2 regions of the Roseibium sp. SCP14 genome follow, and region 1 is predicted to be linked to the other one. Evidence: riboswitches for the same ligand, from Rfam matches in the RefSeq annotation. Region 1 holds a riboswitch; the other holds the start of a gene.

Region 1 (7,547 bases):
AAACGGCGACAGCAAGCTATGGCGGCTGGTTCATTGCCCCCGAAGCCTCTGCAGCAGCGGAATTCTCGGTGCTCAACCGGGCGATCAGACCTTCGGCGACGGTGCGTTACGTCGGAGCGTGGCTGGATGGCTATACCGAGAGCGGGTCTTCGGCCAATCTCACTGTCGATGACCGTAGTCTGCATGAACTCGTCGGACGGGTTCAGCTTGCTGTCCCGGCCTATCAAGGAACGCAGTTGACCCTTGAAACCCGTCTGGGGGTGGATGGGCGCCTGTCCCTCGGGGACGACACGCTGACAGGTGTTCTTTTGGGGCAGGATTTCAGTTTCGCTTCCGGAAACGGCGACGAGGCAATCGGTGCGTTTGCCGGAGTGAACATGAACGGAAAGCTTTCCGGAAATTCTATCTGGTTTGCCAGTGCGGAAGCCGGAATTGGTTCCGATACCAATTCGCGGGGCGAGGGCCGGGTCGGTATGCGTATCCGCTTTTAGCGACAGGGGACGGCGGCTGAGAGCGTAAAGCCGCAACCCGTCTGCTTTCCCGAAAGGCACTCTCAAGGATGATGTCTGTCTGAACGGAAAGTGCCGGCATCGTAAGTGCCTGTTTCCGTTTCCTGATCTGGCGATGCGGTCTGCGATCGGTTAGAGTCCCGCTATTAATCTTTGGTTCGGGGCTAAGAGAACTCAATGACCGACGCAAGCAAAGAAGCACAAGACCTGTTCGACCGGTACCTGGATTGCTGGAACCGGCGCGATCTGGAAGGGGTGGTTACCTGTTATGACGAACCGACAACCTTTGTGCTTCCGAGTGGAGCAGTCACTTTGCCGAACCGGCAAGTACTCCTCGCCTTTTTCGAAGAGATGATATCCGAACTGGAAAAGTCGGGTTTCAGCCACACGACACTAGGACCTGTCAGTGCGGTTTCGTGCGGGAATGGACTGGCAGTTGTTGACGTTTCCAATGTCCAGAGACTCAAAACGGACGGAACGTTGCTTGAAAAGATCGACAGCCACTATGTCATGCGAAACTGTGACGGCACATGGCGTCTGACCGTCGCGCTTCCGTGCGCCAATGGCTGGCGATCTGCGTAAGGCTTTCGCGGTTCCTGAAATTCGACCTCCGGGATCAGATCAATGCTTTCGCTCATTCGCCTGCAATCTGGTTGAGAACGGCAGCCACGATGGCTTCCGGGCTGTCCTCCTGTACCAGGTGACCGGAGTTCTGGACCGGTATGCACGGTCGGTCGGATATCCGGGCTGCGAGTGACGCGCCTTTCTCATACGGGATCCACTCGTCGTTTTTGCCCCAAAGCACCGTAACGGGACAATCAAGGACGCGATATCTGTCCTGGATCTCATCGGTATACTTCTGATCCATCTGCGCGATCTGCCGGTAGAACGCGGGCTGACCGACCTTTCCCAGCCATGGGGAGCAGTAGATTTCCATGGCTTCCGCGGACAACGGATTGTGCGCCGCGGTCTGCAAATACGTCTCCAGGAGCGCCCGGTGCATGTAATCAGGCATCTTGGAAAACGCTTCCTCATGCATCCTGACGTGCTGGACAAAGGGAGAGCCCCAGGGCGCGAGCGCGACAGCGTCGAAGATCGTCATTGAAGCGTAGCGCAACCCGTCGAGGAAATAGGCCCTTAGCGCCGTGGCGCCACCGAAGTCATGTGCCAGAATGTCCGGACGGTCGAGCTCCCATTCGCTGAACAGGGCTTTCAGAACCCTGTTCTGCACGGCCAGAGAAACATCCTGATCATCGCGCATCTCCGATTGACCGTAACCGACAAGGTCGAAGTAATAGATCGTTCTTCGGTCTGCGAGGTGGGGCACGATCCTGCGCCACACTTGCGAAGAAAACGGCGTGCCGTGGATGGCGACGAGAGGAGGGCCTTCGCCGACAACGCCCCACCTGACCGTATTGCCCTCAACAATCGACTTGCTTGGCAGTTCCAGCATGACTCTACTCATATTGACAATTAGCTAAATGACTATATGAAGATCTGTATGGATCGGTCAACCCAAGTCAAGGCGATGGCCAGTGAAGCCAGGATGTCCGTCCTGAAGCTTCTGGCTGAACCGGAAAAACACTTTGCAGGCCAGTGGTCTGCGGACCCATTGGAATTCGGCGTCTGCATGACGTTGATCGCGGAGGCGTTGGGTGTCGCCCAGCCAACTGCCAGCAGGCATCTGGAAATCTTGAAGCAGGCGGGTTTTATCACCGTCCGCAAGCACCAGAAGTGGTCCTACTGCAAACGCAATGAAGCCGTGATCCAGGATTATCTGAATTGGTTGCAGCTGGAGCTGTCGGTCACATAGAGCTCGAGGGTAGGCGAGGCCTAACGCTTTTTCTCTGCATCGCCCTCCGGCGTCTTTCGCAAGCGATGGTGGACAGGAACCGTCCTTGCAGCCAGGGGCAATTGTCACAGTCCTCAAAATGAGGCTTTGCCGATGGACTCTCCGCCATCAACATGAAGTGTCTGCCCGGTGATGAAACCGGCCTCTTCGCTCAGGAAAAAACAGATTGCAGCGGCAAGTTCGTTTGGGTCACCAAGCCGCTTGACCGGGATTATGTTGGTGTAGGCAGCTTCCTCGGGACTGCCAGGCGGTGCAAAGGAGCGGAACATCTTCGTGTCGGTGGAACCTGGTGCCACCACGTTGGCCGTGATGCCTTCAGCGGCAAGCTCAAGCGCCCAGTCCCGGGTCATGCCGATCAGGGCAGCTTTGGCCCCGGCGTAAGATGTGCGTTCCAGGCCCCCGAGCACGACAAGGCTGGCAATGTTGACGATCCGCCCCCATTGCTCATTGCGCATATGGGGCAGCGCGGCCTGCGTAACCTGAACCGCGGTGCGTATGTTCAGGTCGAGAACCAATCTGAGTTTGTCGAGCGATACGTCCTCAAGGGGTTGTGTTTCAACAATGCCGACATTGTTCACGACACCGCACAACCGGTGTCGTGATGCTATATCGGTTAGAACGGAGGCCGTGGCGTCAGCGTCGGTCAGGTCAACGGATATGAGCTCGCCTGGAAAGGTTGGGTCGCTGTGGCGCGCCAGGCCAATGACGGTCTGTCCGTCACGGTTCAACCGCTCGCAAACCGCGCGGCCAATGCCATTGCTGGCGCCGGTAACCAGAAATGTACGCTGCTTCATGTCCGTTTCTTGGCCAACTTTCATGCCGCTCCAGCCCGTGGAGGGGTTTTAACATGGATAGCGGTCTTCATACACTTCAGGCGTGCATGTGCCGGACGTGGCTTGAAGAGAAGAGAAGGAAGGCGGAGGAGAAGCCTGGCTCTGAAGGAATATGACGGCAGGTCAAACTATCGATGCTGCAGGACGGAAATCTAAAGTTCGGAATGGTCGATCAACAGAGAGTTTGAGATTTGTCCGTTTACGGTCGCTGGCGTCCAGCTTGGTTTTGACTGAACTGAACCAACATTCGAGTATCCTTTCAGCTGTCCTTCCTGCGATAGTGCGGCGTTCCGGATAGATGAAAACCCGTGAGAAGACTTGTGGCGCATCCGCGCAGAACATCTGGATTTGTTGTTTTCAGGCCGGTTCAACAATTTTGAGGTCCGCATGTTTCGAGATACTCAGGTTATTCATATTGCGCCTTATGACCCTAGATGGCCCGACCGCTTTCTTAACGAAAGAAACCAGCTTCTGTCCTGCCCCGATTGCCCGTTTCTTGAGATCGAGCACATCGGCAGCACGTCTGTGCCGGGGCTGGTTGCCAAGCCGGTCATCGACCTGATGGCATCGGCAACTCTGCTGGAGGAGGTGGAGGCATTCCTGCCTCAATTGAAGAAACTAGGTTATCAACCGCTGGACGGTGGCTTCCGCCGCAGGAGGTCTTTCGGGCGTTCTGCGAATGAGGGGAGTGAAGCGTACAACCTTCATATCGTTCCGGCGTGTCAATGGGCCGATAAGGACGAACGCCTTTTCCGCGACTGGTTATGCAGCCATCCCTCTGTCGTTCAAGAATACGCGGCGCTTAAGAAAGAACTCGCCGCAATGAACCTCCCGACCATCGCCGACTATACGGACGCGAAAGGTGAATTTATCCGGTCAGAAATCCAGAAAGCCCGTGCCGCATTTGGCAAGCCAAGGCGAACCGACTGGCGGGAATAAAACTGGGCCGCACAAGTCACTCACACGAGAGTCGGCAAATGGGTTTTGTCAGCAACTTGAACGATTTGTGATAATTCACCGTTGCCAATTGTGATCCGGCAACATAAAAAGAGCGTCGCATTACGAGTTGGGGCGACGCCCAACGCCAACCTGCTGCTCCGAGCAAGGTGGTGCTCCGAAAGGGGAATGTGGCCGAACCGGCAACCAAGCGGATCTCGCCATTAGCGTCGTTTCAGCAAAAAGGGATCGACGCACGTGCCAATTAAAATTTCCGACAATCTTCCCGCCCGCCGCTCACTGGAATCCGAAGGTGTGATCGTGATGCGTGAGGCTGAAGCCATGCGGCAGGATATTCGGCCGCTGCGGATTGGTCTGCTCAATCTGATGCCGAACAAGATCAAGACGGAGACACAGATCGCACGCCTGCTCGGGGCCACCCCTTTGCAGGTCGAGTTGACGCTTGTGAGAATGACGGATCATGTTCCGCAGAACACGCCAGCGGAACACATGGAGGCCTTTTATCGGCCCTGGGCGGACATTCGAGACGAGCGCTTTGACGGTTTCATCATCACCGGTGCTCCGGTGGAAAAGCGCCCCTTTCTGGAAGTGCGCTACTGGCCGGAGCTTTCGGAAGTGTTCAACTGGACACAGACCCACGTCCATCGCTGTTTCATGATCTGCTGGGCCGCTCAGGCCGCTGTTCATCATTTTCACGGCTTGCCCAAACACCTGCTTCCTGAAAAGCGGTTCGGCGTGTTCAAGCATCGAAATCTCGCTCCGACGTCTCCCTATCTGCGCGGCTTCTGCGATGAGTTCGAAGTGCCGGTTTCCCGCTGGACAGAGAACAGGCACGAGGACATTCCGGCAGAGAGCGGATTGAAGGTCCTGGCGGAGAACGACGACAGCGGTCTCTGCCTATTGGAGGACCCGGCACGTCGCATGCTTCTGATGTTCAATCACTTGGAATATGACACCGAAACGCTTGGCGAAGAATTCGTTCGCGATGGTGGCGGCAGGCTGCCTCAAAACTATTTCCCGGAGGACAATCCCTCGCTGCCACCGGAAAACAGCTGGCGCGGTCACGCGCATCTGCTGTTTGGTAACTGGATCAACGACATGTATCAGACAACGCCGTTTGATCTTAGTTCCATTGGGCAGACTGAGAACGTAGAGGTGGCAGCGCCCATCAGTGCCGGTGCTTAGTCAGAGGAAACTGCCTGCAAACAGTCAGCTGGAATGATTTGTCTGAGCGGAACTGGCTTAGACGTTTCTGGAGTTCTGTTGCTGGGGGACCTTTCAATGCCCCCCCCTGAAACGCTGAACAGATGGCGTCGAGATTGGTTACTCCGCCGCGTTTTCGTGGTGCTTGGCGCAGCAGGAATGACCGTAGTTCCTTTCACGCGACATCTTGCCGATGCCGGGATTGAAGCTGTTGGTCGGGTCAAGTGACCTGTAGTGGTCGGCGAGTGCCGGTTTGGCCTCATAAAGATGTCCGACATTGTGCTCCGCCGGGTATTCGGCTCCACGCTTGTCCAGGAGCTCCAGCATTCTGGCCTTCAGGGCCTTGGGATCTGAACCTTTCTTCACGACATAGTCCTGATGCAGGACATGACAGAGGAAGTGGCCGTAGTAGAGCTTTGCCTCAATATGCTCTTCGAGGTCTGCCGGCAGTTTCTCAAACCAGTCGGCATCGTTGCGGCGCAAGGCTATGTCGAGCGCAAGAATGTCCTCGCATTCGTTGGCATGGACAGCGCCGTAGCGCACCGCGGCTCCCGCGGCGGCAAACCGATGCAACATTGCTTTGCCGGCCTCTTTGTCATCACAGCGATACCATCCGTCGGTGCCAAGCGTGTCGGCAAGTATGCTTTCTGTCTGCGCTGCGCTCGGACCCGAAACCTTCAGGATCAGATGATGTTCGAACCTGTCGCGAAAATCTCGCATCCGGCGCGGCAGTGCTTCGGGAGCCAGGCGGGACAGGAACTGCATCGCTCTGTCGGTCAGGTTTTTCGGGAGGAACGGGATTTTGTTCAGCCGGGCGTCCATGGCGCCTTTCAGTGCGAAGAACAATGGCAGTCTGTCAGTGCCGAACCAGTCGATCATCAACACCGTGTCCTTGCCATACTTGTGCGCGACGTCGAAACACTCACGGTGCAGGTATTCGCCGCTGACGGGTAGTTCCGGCAGTTCCGTCAACAGTCGTCGGCGCAAGGCCGTCAGGTCGGCTGGGGAATTGGTGCCGATGTAATAGACCTTTTCACCGGTTTCGATGGGAAATGTATCGAGGCGCACGGCAAAGACAGCGATTTTTCCAGCTGAGCCGGATGCCTCGTGAAGCCCGCGTGGATCGGCATTGAACCGGGCAGGGGTTGCGGCGTCGACATCTCGAACGCGGTCGCTGTAGCTGTCGTCGGAGCCACGGCCTGCGTCACCAATCACGCGAGTCGGATCGATTTCATTGCGGTCGAGTTTTCCGAGAATCTCTTCCGGTGATTGCCCGAGGTCGATTCCCAGGTGGTTGATGAGTTCAAGTTCGCCCGCGGCATTGATCTGCGCGAAAAGCGACAGCTCGGTGTAGACCGGTCCACGTCGCACGAGCGCGCCGCCTGAATTGTTGCACACTCCGCCGATGATGGACGCGCCGATGCAGGATGAGCCGATGACCGAATGAGGTTGACGGCCGTAAGGTTTCAAGAGCTTCTCAAGGGTGAACAGCGTTCCGCCTGGTTGGCTGACGATCTGGTGGCCTTCGTCGAGCACATGGAGTTTGTCGAGGCGCAGCGTTGAGATGATGACCACGTCCCGATCATAGCTGCCTTTCGGTGTGGAGCCTTCCGTCAGTCCGGTGTTTGCTGCCTGCATGATGGTGATGCAATCGGCCGCAACAACGGCTTCAAGAACGCGCCACATCTCGACAAGTGTACCTGGCACAACCACCGCAACCGCTTCGCCTTCTCCGGATCGGAAGCCTTTGCGGTAGCGTTCGGTCTTGCCTTTATCCGTCAGGCAATGACGGTTGCCGACAATCTTTGTCAGGTTCCGGATGAGAATGTCGCGGGTCATGGCAGGCCTCGTACCTGGAAGGAACGGCGGGCCGCAGCGAGCGGCCCGCTGGTTGGTTCAGTATGCGACCGAAGGCAGCCAGGTGGCGAGCGCAGGCCACAGGAACACCAGGGACAGGCCAAGCAGCTGCAGCAGCACGAACGGAATGATCCCTTTGTAGATGTCCGTCAACTTGACGCCGTCGGGGCAAACCCCTTTCAGGTAGAACAGCGAGAAGCCAACGGGAGGCGTCAGGAACGAGGTCTGCAAAGTCACCGCCACCAGGATCACGAACCACACCAGGGCTGGTTCATCCATTGCGCCGAAGCCTGGAATGTCGAGACCAAGCCCGTTGACGATCGGGCGCATCAGCGG
Region 2 (7,547 bases), 840 kb from region 1:
CATCTCGTGTTGTAACTGGCCGGAACATGTTGAATGAGGCAGGGTCCGGAGTTTTCCGGGCCCCAATTTTTTGCTCAATTCCGCTGCGGAATTCACGCTTTTCTCACGAGCTTACCAGCCCGGAAATTTATATAATCCCATGTATCGAAGAGCGAGCGAGGGGCAAAGTCATGTGATTTCACACTGTGCATAAATTAAAGGGAAGACAAACTGATATTAATTCAGCTATTCCGAGAAAAAAGATTTAAAAGATCTGAAATATACGCCTCTTCATTAGAGAAGAATTGGGCGACGCAAGCCTGAAGTTTGAGGTTTTACATCAATTCAGGTGGAGCGGTAGAACCGTTCCGGATCTGTCCAAGATGTTTCAAATGCACTCGGTTTTTTAAATTCAGTCTTCCGAACCCTCTTTCGAGGAAGTGAGCCCCATCGACCTCACTCCGGAGCAGCGTCCGGTCGGGTCCGCAATTTCACTTCCTCGCTCGCATGCAACTCAATCGTCTGGTGGTCGTCATGTTTGCGGATCTTTTGGAAGCAACGGTGCTGAACAACACGAGATACGAGAAAAACCCGGACAGGTGTCTCGTCTATCACATCTTTGACGACAATCGGGTTCCCCTGACCCAGGAACAGATTGCCGTGGAATGGGCGGCATCGGGAAAAGGTGAAGAGACACACGCCCTGAGGGTCAGAAAGTCGCCGGTGCGGATCTGTGCCGGGGGTGATTCCTGGATCAACATCCTGATCGAGGTTTCCCGCTTCCTCGGATACAACAAGACCTTCTTTGATATCCTGGAAGGGTACTACCAGACAGTCAGCACCGCCTGGCCGGGACATACCGTCGACCGGATCGTTGAGGAAAAGCCATTCAGAATTTACATCGATACCGGCCGGTTCGACTATTTCATCTTTTCCGGCGGCGGCAGCGAGTTTCTTGGTGGTTCAGCACTGGCAAAGCTGCTCAAGGAGAAGCATGCCCTGTCAGGGCAAAATCAGCCCGAGCAACTGCTGGATCTGGATCGCCTGGAAGCGACGATGGAAAGGTTGAAGGAAGGCTATCTGGAGATCGCGGAATACGTAAGATCGAACTCACCGCAGACTCAGCTTCTCGTCCACGGCTACGACTATCCGGTCGCGGATGCAGCCGGCCCCTGGTTTGGAAAGCCGTTCTTGAAGCGAAACTACGATTTCGAGACCGACCGGGAACTGATTGCCGGCGTGCTGACATATCTGGTGGATCGCTTCTATGCCGTGCTGGATGAGGTCGAGCAGCAGTGTTCGAATGTCGTGGTGGTCGATATTCGCAAGATGGTTCGCGGTCGCTGGACAGACGAGTTGCATCCGGATCTCGAAGCTTCGAAAGATATCGCCGCCTTTTATCGCAATGTGATTGACGGATTTCCGACCGTTTGAGTGTCTGCGGAACCGCGGAGGGTCTTGTTTCGAACCAGCCGTTGCCGAGTTGCAGAGCGGGGTGCGAATTTTAAGCCCCAAATCATTTTTGCTTCCAGGCATTCTCGGGCAGGAAGCGACATTTCTTTCAATAAAGGCTGAGTTTAGCCGATTTTAGAGTGGCGGAGAGTGTCTCCGCCACTTCATTTTTCGAGGGTCACGCTTGCCTGGTTCAAGGCGCACTGATGGCCTCTCGCAAAGAGCCTTGCCATGACATGCAAGCATTTGTTTTTTGGGAAATATCTTCCGCTCTTCATGCAGCGGAACTGGCTGAGACTGGAGCGGGTGAGGGGAATCGAACCCCCGTCTTAAGCTTGGGAAGCTTCTGCTCTACCATTGAGCTACACCCGCTTGGCCAAGAATGTTTTCTGCGCCGACTTGCCATGCCTGTCAAGCTGGGGACTCCTGTTTTCCCACGGCACTTGACCTTGCGCTTTGAGGGATAAATCGCCATGTTCGCGCCGGCGCGTGAGTACGCGCGTCAGATAATTTTAACTCCAGGTCAGTTGAATGCGAAATCAGGTCAAGGCGCTGGTCACCTCGCGCAGGTGGGAAATCGGCATCATCAGCATAATCATTTTGAATGCTGTGACACTGGGGCTCGAAACCAGTCCGGCAGTGATGGAACAGATCGGTGGAATTCTGCTGTTCTTCGATAGAGTGATCCTCGGCATCTTCGTTGTTGAGTTGATCCTGCGGCTCTATGGACATGGCCTCAGTTTCTTCAAGGATCCGTGGAGTGTCTTCGATTTTCTGATTGTCGGAATATCACTGATGCCTGCCAGCGGTGCCTTCACGGTGCTTCGTTCGCTGCGCATCTTGCGTGTACTGCGCCTCATTTCTGTCGTTCCTTCCCTGCGTCGCGTCATCGGCGGCCTTGTCGCAGCGCTGCCGGGAATGGGGTCGATCGTCGTGTTGATGGCTTTGGTGTTTTACGTTTTTGCCGTCATGGCGACGAAACTCTACGGGGAAACGTTCCCGGACTGGTTCGGCGACCTTGGGGCTTCGCTTTATACGCTCTTCCAGATCATGACGCTGGAAAGCTGGTCCATGGGCATCGTCCGGCCGGTGATGGAGGTCTATCCGCTTTCCTGGCTGTTCTTCGTTCCCTTTATCCTGTGCACAGCCTTTACCGTCCTGAACCTTTTCATCGGTATCATCGTCTCGGCGATGCAGGAGGAGCACGACGCCGAAGCCGATGCCAACCGGCAGGCGATCCATGATGACACGGGCCTGATCCTGGAAGAGGTGAAAGCACTCAGAGCCGAGTTGAAGGAGTTGCGGGGCAAAGTCGTCGAACGTTCGACGTGAGGCAACTGCGCTTGCGTTTTCGATAAACGCATGATTTGTCAGAAGATATGGCAAGGAACCCAAAAGGCACCATAGCAGCGGGGCATCGGCTCACGGCGGAGGCGGGAGCTGAAATGTTGCGCGAAGGCGGAAACGCCTTTGATGCGGCGATTGCTGCGCTCGCCATGGCATGCGTGTGCGAGCCGGTTCTGGCGTCTCCCGGTGGCGGCGGCTTTGCCATGATCCGCAACGGGCAGAGCGGAAACACGACACTGCTCGACTTTTTCCCGCAAACGCCCCGGCAAAAACGTGGTGATTGCTCCAGCGGATATCGGAGCATCACAGCTGACTTCGGATCGGCTACTCAGGTTTTCCATATCGGACCCGCAACTGTTGCGGCACCGGGCTTTTTCGCCGGTTTGACGGCGCTTCATGAAAGTGGCGGGACGCTGCCGCTGGCCGATCTTTTTGCTCCGGCAATCAATGCAGGTAGAAACGGGCACCGCGTCTCCAGCTATCAGCATTATCTGTCGACAGTTGTCCGGCCGATTTTGACCGCAACAACGCCGGCGCGAAATCTGTTCGCACCTTCCGATGAACTGCCTGCTGCCGGATCGATCTTCTACAATTCCGGAATTGCCGATTTGTACTGCGAATTGGCCCGCGCGGACTGGCTGCAAACCAGTATCGCCGACCAGGTGCTGGCAGAGCAGAGCGATGGCGGCCATCTTTCCCGGGAAGACCTGGAAGGCTACAAAGTCGAGGCGCGGGAGCCGCTAATCGTTCCTGTCGGCGGGGCGTCGGTTTTCCTCAATCCACCACCGGCCGCGTGCGGGACGCTGATCCGATACGCGCTCACGCATCTGGACAGCTGCGGTATGCCCGGTATGGCCAGGGCACTTCACGCGACCGATCAGGCGCGTCTGTCAGCCCGCGGGGACCTCGCCAAGCTCCTGGAACGTCCGATGCGCCAAAAGGGGACTACACATATCTCTGTGGTCGATGCTCAGGGGAATGCCTGTTCGGTCACTGTATCGAACGGCACCGGGAACGGTGAAATCGTCAACGGCTACGGTTTCATGCTGAACAACATCCTCGGAGAAGAGGACGTAAACCCGCATGGTTCAACAGACTGGCCCACGGATACGAGGCTTGCGTCCATGATGTGTCCGACCTTGATCGATGCGCCGGACGGACGTTTGATCGCACTCGGATCAGGCGGGTCCAACAGGATCCGTTCGGCAATCTTCCAGGTCGTCGCACGCATGTGTCTCGCAAATGCCGAACTTGAGGAAGCCGTCCGTGCGTCTCGGCTCCACATCGAGAACGGGCACCTGGACGTAGAGGCGTCTGAAAACGACGGCGGGATCACGCAGTTGAAAAGCCTGTTCCCCGACCATCGCATCTGGTCGGAAAAGAACATGTTCTTTGGTGGTGTGCATGCCGTATCTTTCGGCAGTGCAGGCCAGTTTTCGAGTATTGGAGATGATCGCCGGGAAGGTGCAGCGGTGATCGTTGAGTGATGAGGTCGAAACCAGTCGAGATCGCAGATCAAAGCTCTGAAAGCACCTCTTCCGGCCCTTCAACAATCAGGTCGACCCCGGTCTCGTTGTAGTCCCGGGAAACGACCTTCAGGCCCAAGCCTTCCACCCGCCGCTCAAGATCCGAGCTCGAAGCAAATGCCGCGCTGACTTTTTTGGTCAGAACCTTCTGGAAGGGGACGAGTTCGGCATTGTTGATAGCATCCTGAGCGGAGCCCGAATAGGCTCGGGCAAGGCCTCCACCGCCCAGTTTGGTGCCGCCGAAGTAACGCACGATCAAAACTGCACAGTTGACCAGTTCCGCGCCTTGCAGAACGCGTAAGGTCGGCATGCCGGACGTTCCGGCGGGCTCGCCGTCATCCTTGCCGCTTTCCTCAATCCGGCCGTCCTCCAGCAATCTTCGGTGCGCCGTGACGATGTGATTGGCTTTCCGATGCTCCTTGCGCAGCTCTTCAAGCCGGCTTTCAAATGCATCTACCGGTACGAGAAATGCAAGGAAGCGGGACTTCCGGTCCTCCAGAAATCCTTCGAATTCACGCGTGATTGTCTTGAAGGCCATGCGGATTTCAGGAGGGAACCCTGAAATGCTTGGACAGCTTTAGAGCCTGGCCCTGATAGTTGGAACCGATCCCTTCGCCATAAAGCGTCGCCGGCCGTTCAGCCATATGCTCGTAGACGAGACGGCCGATTGTCTGTCCGTGTTCCACGATGAACGGAACGTCGTGGGACCGGACTTCCAGAACGGCACGCGAGCCGACACCGCCGGCGCCGACATGACCGAAGCCGGGATCGAAGAAGCCGGCATAATGCACCCGGAATTCCCCGACCAACGGATCGAATGGAACCATCTCGGCGGCATAGTCGGGCGGAACATGCACTGCCTCCTGACTGACCAGGATGTAGAAATCGTCCGGATCCAGGATCAGTTCCGCCGACTGACGCCGGTAAATCGGTTCCCAGAAATCAAGCGGGTCCTGGGCGCCGACCAGGTCGACATCGATCAGGCCGGAATGCTGCTTGGCGCGATAGCCGATCAGGCTGCCGGGGCCGCCACCTTCCAGGTCGATCGACAGCTGTACGCCACCTCCGATCCGCTCATTGCCGCCGCTCATCAAGGTATGGGTCTTGTGAACGTGTTCCAGCTCATTGTCAGGGATCAGCGATTGCCCGCGGCGGAAACGGATCTGGCTGAGCCGGGAACCTGTCCGCACAAGAATGGGAAAGGTCAGCGGAGAGATTTCCGCGTAGAGCGGTCCGGTATAGCCTGCCGGAACCGTGTCGAAGGCAAGGCCGTTGTCCGTGATGACACGTGTGAAGACATCGAGGCGGCCCGTGGAACTCTTGGGGTTCGCCGTTGCCGAGATATCCGACGCGAGCGCAAGGCTCTCCTGCAACGGAACGATGTAGACACAACCGGTTTCCAGAACCGCACCGTCCTTCAGATCCACCGTGTGCAACTTCAGCTGCTCCAGCCGGTCGGCAACCTTGATGTCAGGACCGGGCAGAAAACTGGCGCGAACACGATAGGCAACCTGACCAAGACGCAAATCAAGGCTGGCCGGCTGAATCTGGCCGGTAACCGGTGGCTCGGCTGCCGAAATCTCTCCGGCGGCGAACATCGCCTGAATGATCCGTTCCGGCAAGATGCCGTTGGCTGAAAGAGTTGCGCTTCCGTTCAAGACCTGACCCGCTGCCACGTTCATCGAGTTAACCTGCAAATTGTTCAGATAAAGTCCTTAACGGATGCAGGGGCTCCAGCCAACAGGCATTCTCGTTCCCAAAGTTCTTTTGTGAAGGACGACCAGCACCAAATGAATTGACCTTGGAGGTGTTTTCACGTAGGAGGAACGCACTTCGTGGTGATTTGGGCCGGCCGGCTTGCAGCCACGTTAAACAAGTTGCTAAAAAGGCCGGAGGTGCGAACCCCGGTCTTGAGGCTGGGGTTTTTTGCGTTTGGAGCGAACGAGACATGACTGAGAACACCAAGACCGGTAACAAAAACTGGCGCCCTGCAACCACGCTGGTCCATGGCGGCACAACGCGGTCGCCCTTTGGTGAGACCTCGGAGGCACTCTATCTCACTCAGGGCTTCGTCTATAACGGTGCCGAAGCCGCCGAAGCTCGTTTTAATGGCGAGGACCCGGGGTTCGTCTATTCCCGTTACGCCAACCCGACCGTTGCCATGTTCGAGGACCGCATCAAGGCGCTCGAGGGGGCGGAAGCTGCCCGAGGCACCGCAAGCGGCATGGCTGCCGTCAACCTCGCGCTGATGGCCTCTGTAAAGGCTGGCGATCACGTAATCGCCGCCAAGGCTCTTTTCGGGTCCTGTCGCTACATCTGCGAGACACTGCTGCCGCGCTTCGGTGTTGAAAGCACGCTTGTCGATGGCACCGACATCGATCAGTGGAAGGCCGCCGTTCGGCCGAACACCAAGGCCTTGTTCCTGGAAAGCCCGACCAACCCGACGCTGGAGGTTATCGACATCGCGGCTGTCGCCGAAATCTCCAAAAACATCGGGGCACGCCTGATCATCGACAACGTTTTTGCAACGCCGCTTTATCAGTCGCCGCTAGAGCTTGGCGCCGACGTTGTCGTTTATTCGGCCACAAAACACATTGACGGGCAGGGCAGGTGTCTCGGCGGTGTCGTGTTGTCCGATGAAGAGTGGATCACCGATGAGGTCATGCCTTTCGTCAAGCACACAGGCCCTCACATGAGCCCGTTCAGTGCCTGGGTGCTGCTGAAGGGCCTGGAAACCCTGCCGCTGCGTGTCGCGCGCCAGACCGAAAGCGCTGGCCAGATTGCCGACTTCCTGGCTGGCCAGTCAAAAATTTCCCGCTTGATGTATCCGGGGCGGGATGATCATCCCCAGGCTGATGTTGCCAAACGCCAGATGAGCGGTGGTTCCACAATGGTTGCCTTTGAGATGGAGGGTGGCAAGGAGGCCGCTTTCCGGTTCACCAACGCGTTGGACATCATTCGGATTTCCAATAATCTCGGCGACGCGAAAAGCCTGATTACCCATCCGGCAACCACAACTCACCAGTCGATTGGTGAAGAAGCGCGTGAAGAACTCGGCATCTCCGATGGCATTCTGCGCCTCTCAGTCGGCCTGGAAGATCCGTTGGATCTTCTGGAAGATGTCGAAAAAGCACTCAGAGCAATCTGATCAATCAGAAAAATTGCAGCTCAGACCCTGGTCCTTGTGGCCGGGGTTTTTTGTTTGATGATCCATCTCTGCAACAGTGTCCAGGCCTTTGGCGG

The links. A riboswitch is a leader RNA that binds a small molecule or an ion and turns the genes downstream of it on or off. The one in region 1 is predicted to bind S-adenosylmethionine.
Region 2: linked by a shared signal. The riboswitch ahead of ABLQ08_RS04650 (O-succinylhomoserine sulfhydrylase) and the one ahead of ABLQ08_RS00870 (homoserine O-succinyltransferase) in region 1 are both predicted to bind S-adenosylmethionine.

What each region holds. Positions count from the first base shown of each region.
Region 1 is NZ_JBDZYH010000001.1:179,212-186,758, reverse strand. Features, by position in the region: gene ABLQ08_RS00900 (autotransporter domain-containing protein) at 1-491, shown strand, start outside; gene ABLQ08_RS00895 (nuclear transport factor 2 family protein) at 687-1,091, shown strand; gene ABLQ08_RS00890 (alpha/beta fold hydrolase) at 1,144-1,962, opposite strand; gene ABLQ08_RS00885 (ArsR/SmtB family transcription factor) at 2,011-2,322, shown strand; gene ABLQ08_RS00880 (SDR family oxidoreductase) at 2,436-3,155, opposite strand; gene ABLQ08_RS00875 (GrpB family protein) at 3,513-4,133, shown strand; SAM-I-IV-variant riboswitch at 4,246-4,351, shown strand; gene ABLQ08_RS00870 (homoserine O-succinyltransferase) at 4,389-5,336, shown strand; gene dld (D-lactate dehydrogenase) at 5,475-7,193, opposite strand; gene ABLQ08_RS00860 (TRAP transporter large permease subunit) at 7,251-7,547, opposite strand, start outside.
Region 2 is NZ_JBDZYH010000001.1:1,015,123-1,022,669, reverse strand. Features, by position in the region: gene ABLQ08_RS04685 (hypothetical protein) at 1-15, shown strand, start outside; gene ABLQ08_RS04680 (hypothetical protein) at 514-1,413, shown strand; tRNA gene ABLQ08_RS04675 (tRNA-Gly) at 1,730-1,803, opposite strand; gene ABLQ08_RS04670 (ion transporter) at 1,963-2,763, shown strand; gene ABLQ08_RS04665 (gamma-glutamyltransferase) at 2,877-4,265, shown strand; gene ABLQ08_RS04660 (IMPACT family protein) at 4,294-4,842, opposite strand; gene ABLQ08_RS04655 (2'-deoxycytidine 5'-triphosphate deaminase) at 4,850-5,986, opposite strand; SAM riboswitch at 6,130-6,209, shown strand; gene ABLQ08_RS04650 (O-succinylhomoserine sulfhydrylase) at 6,253-7,452, shown strand.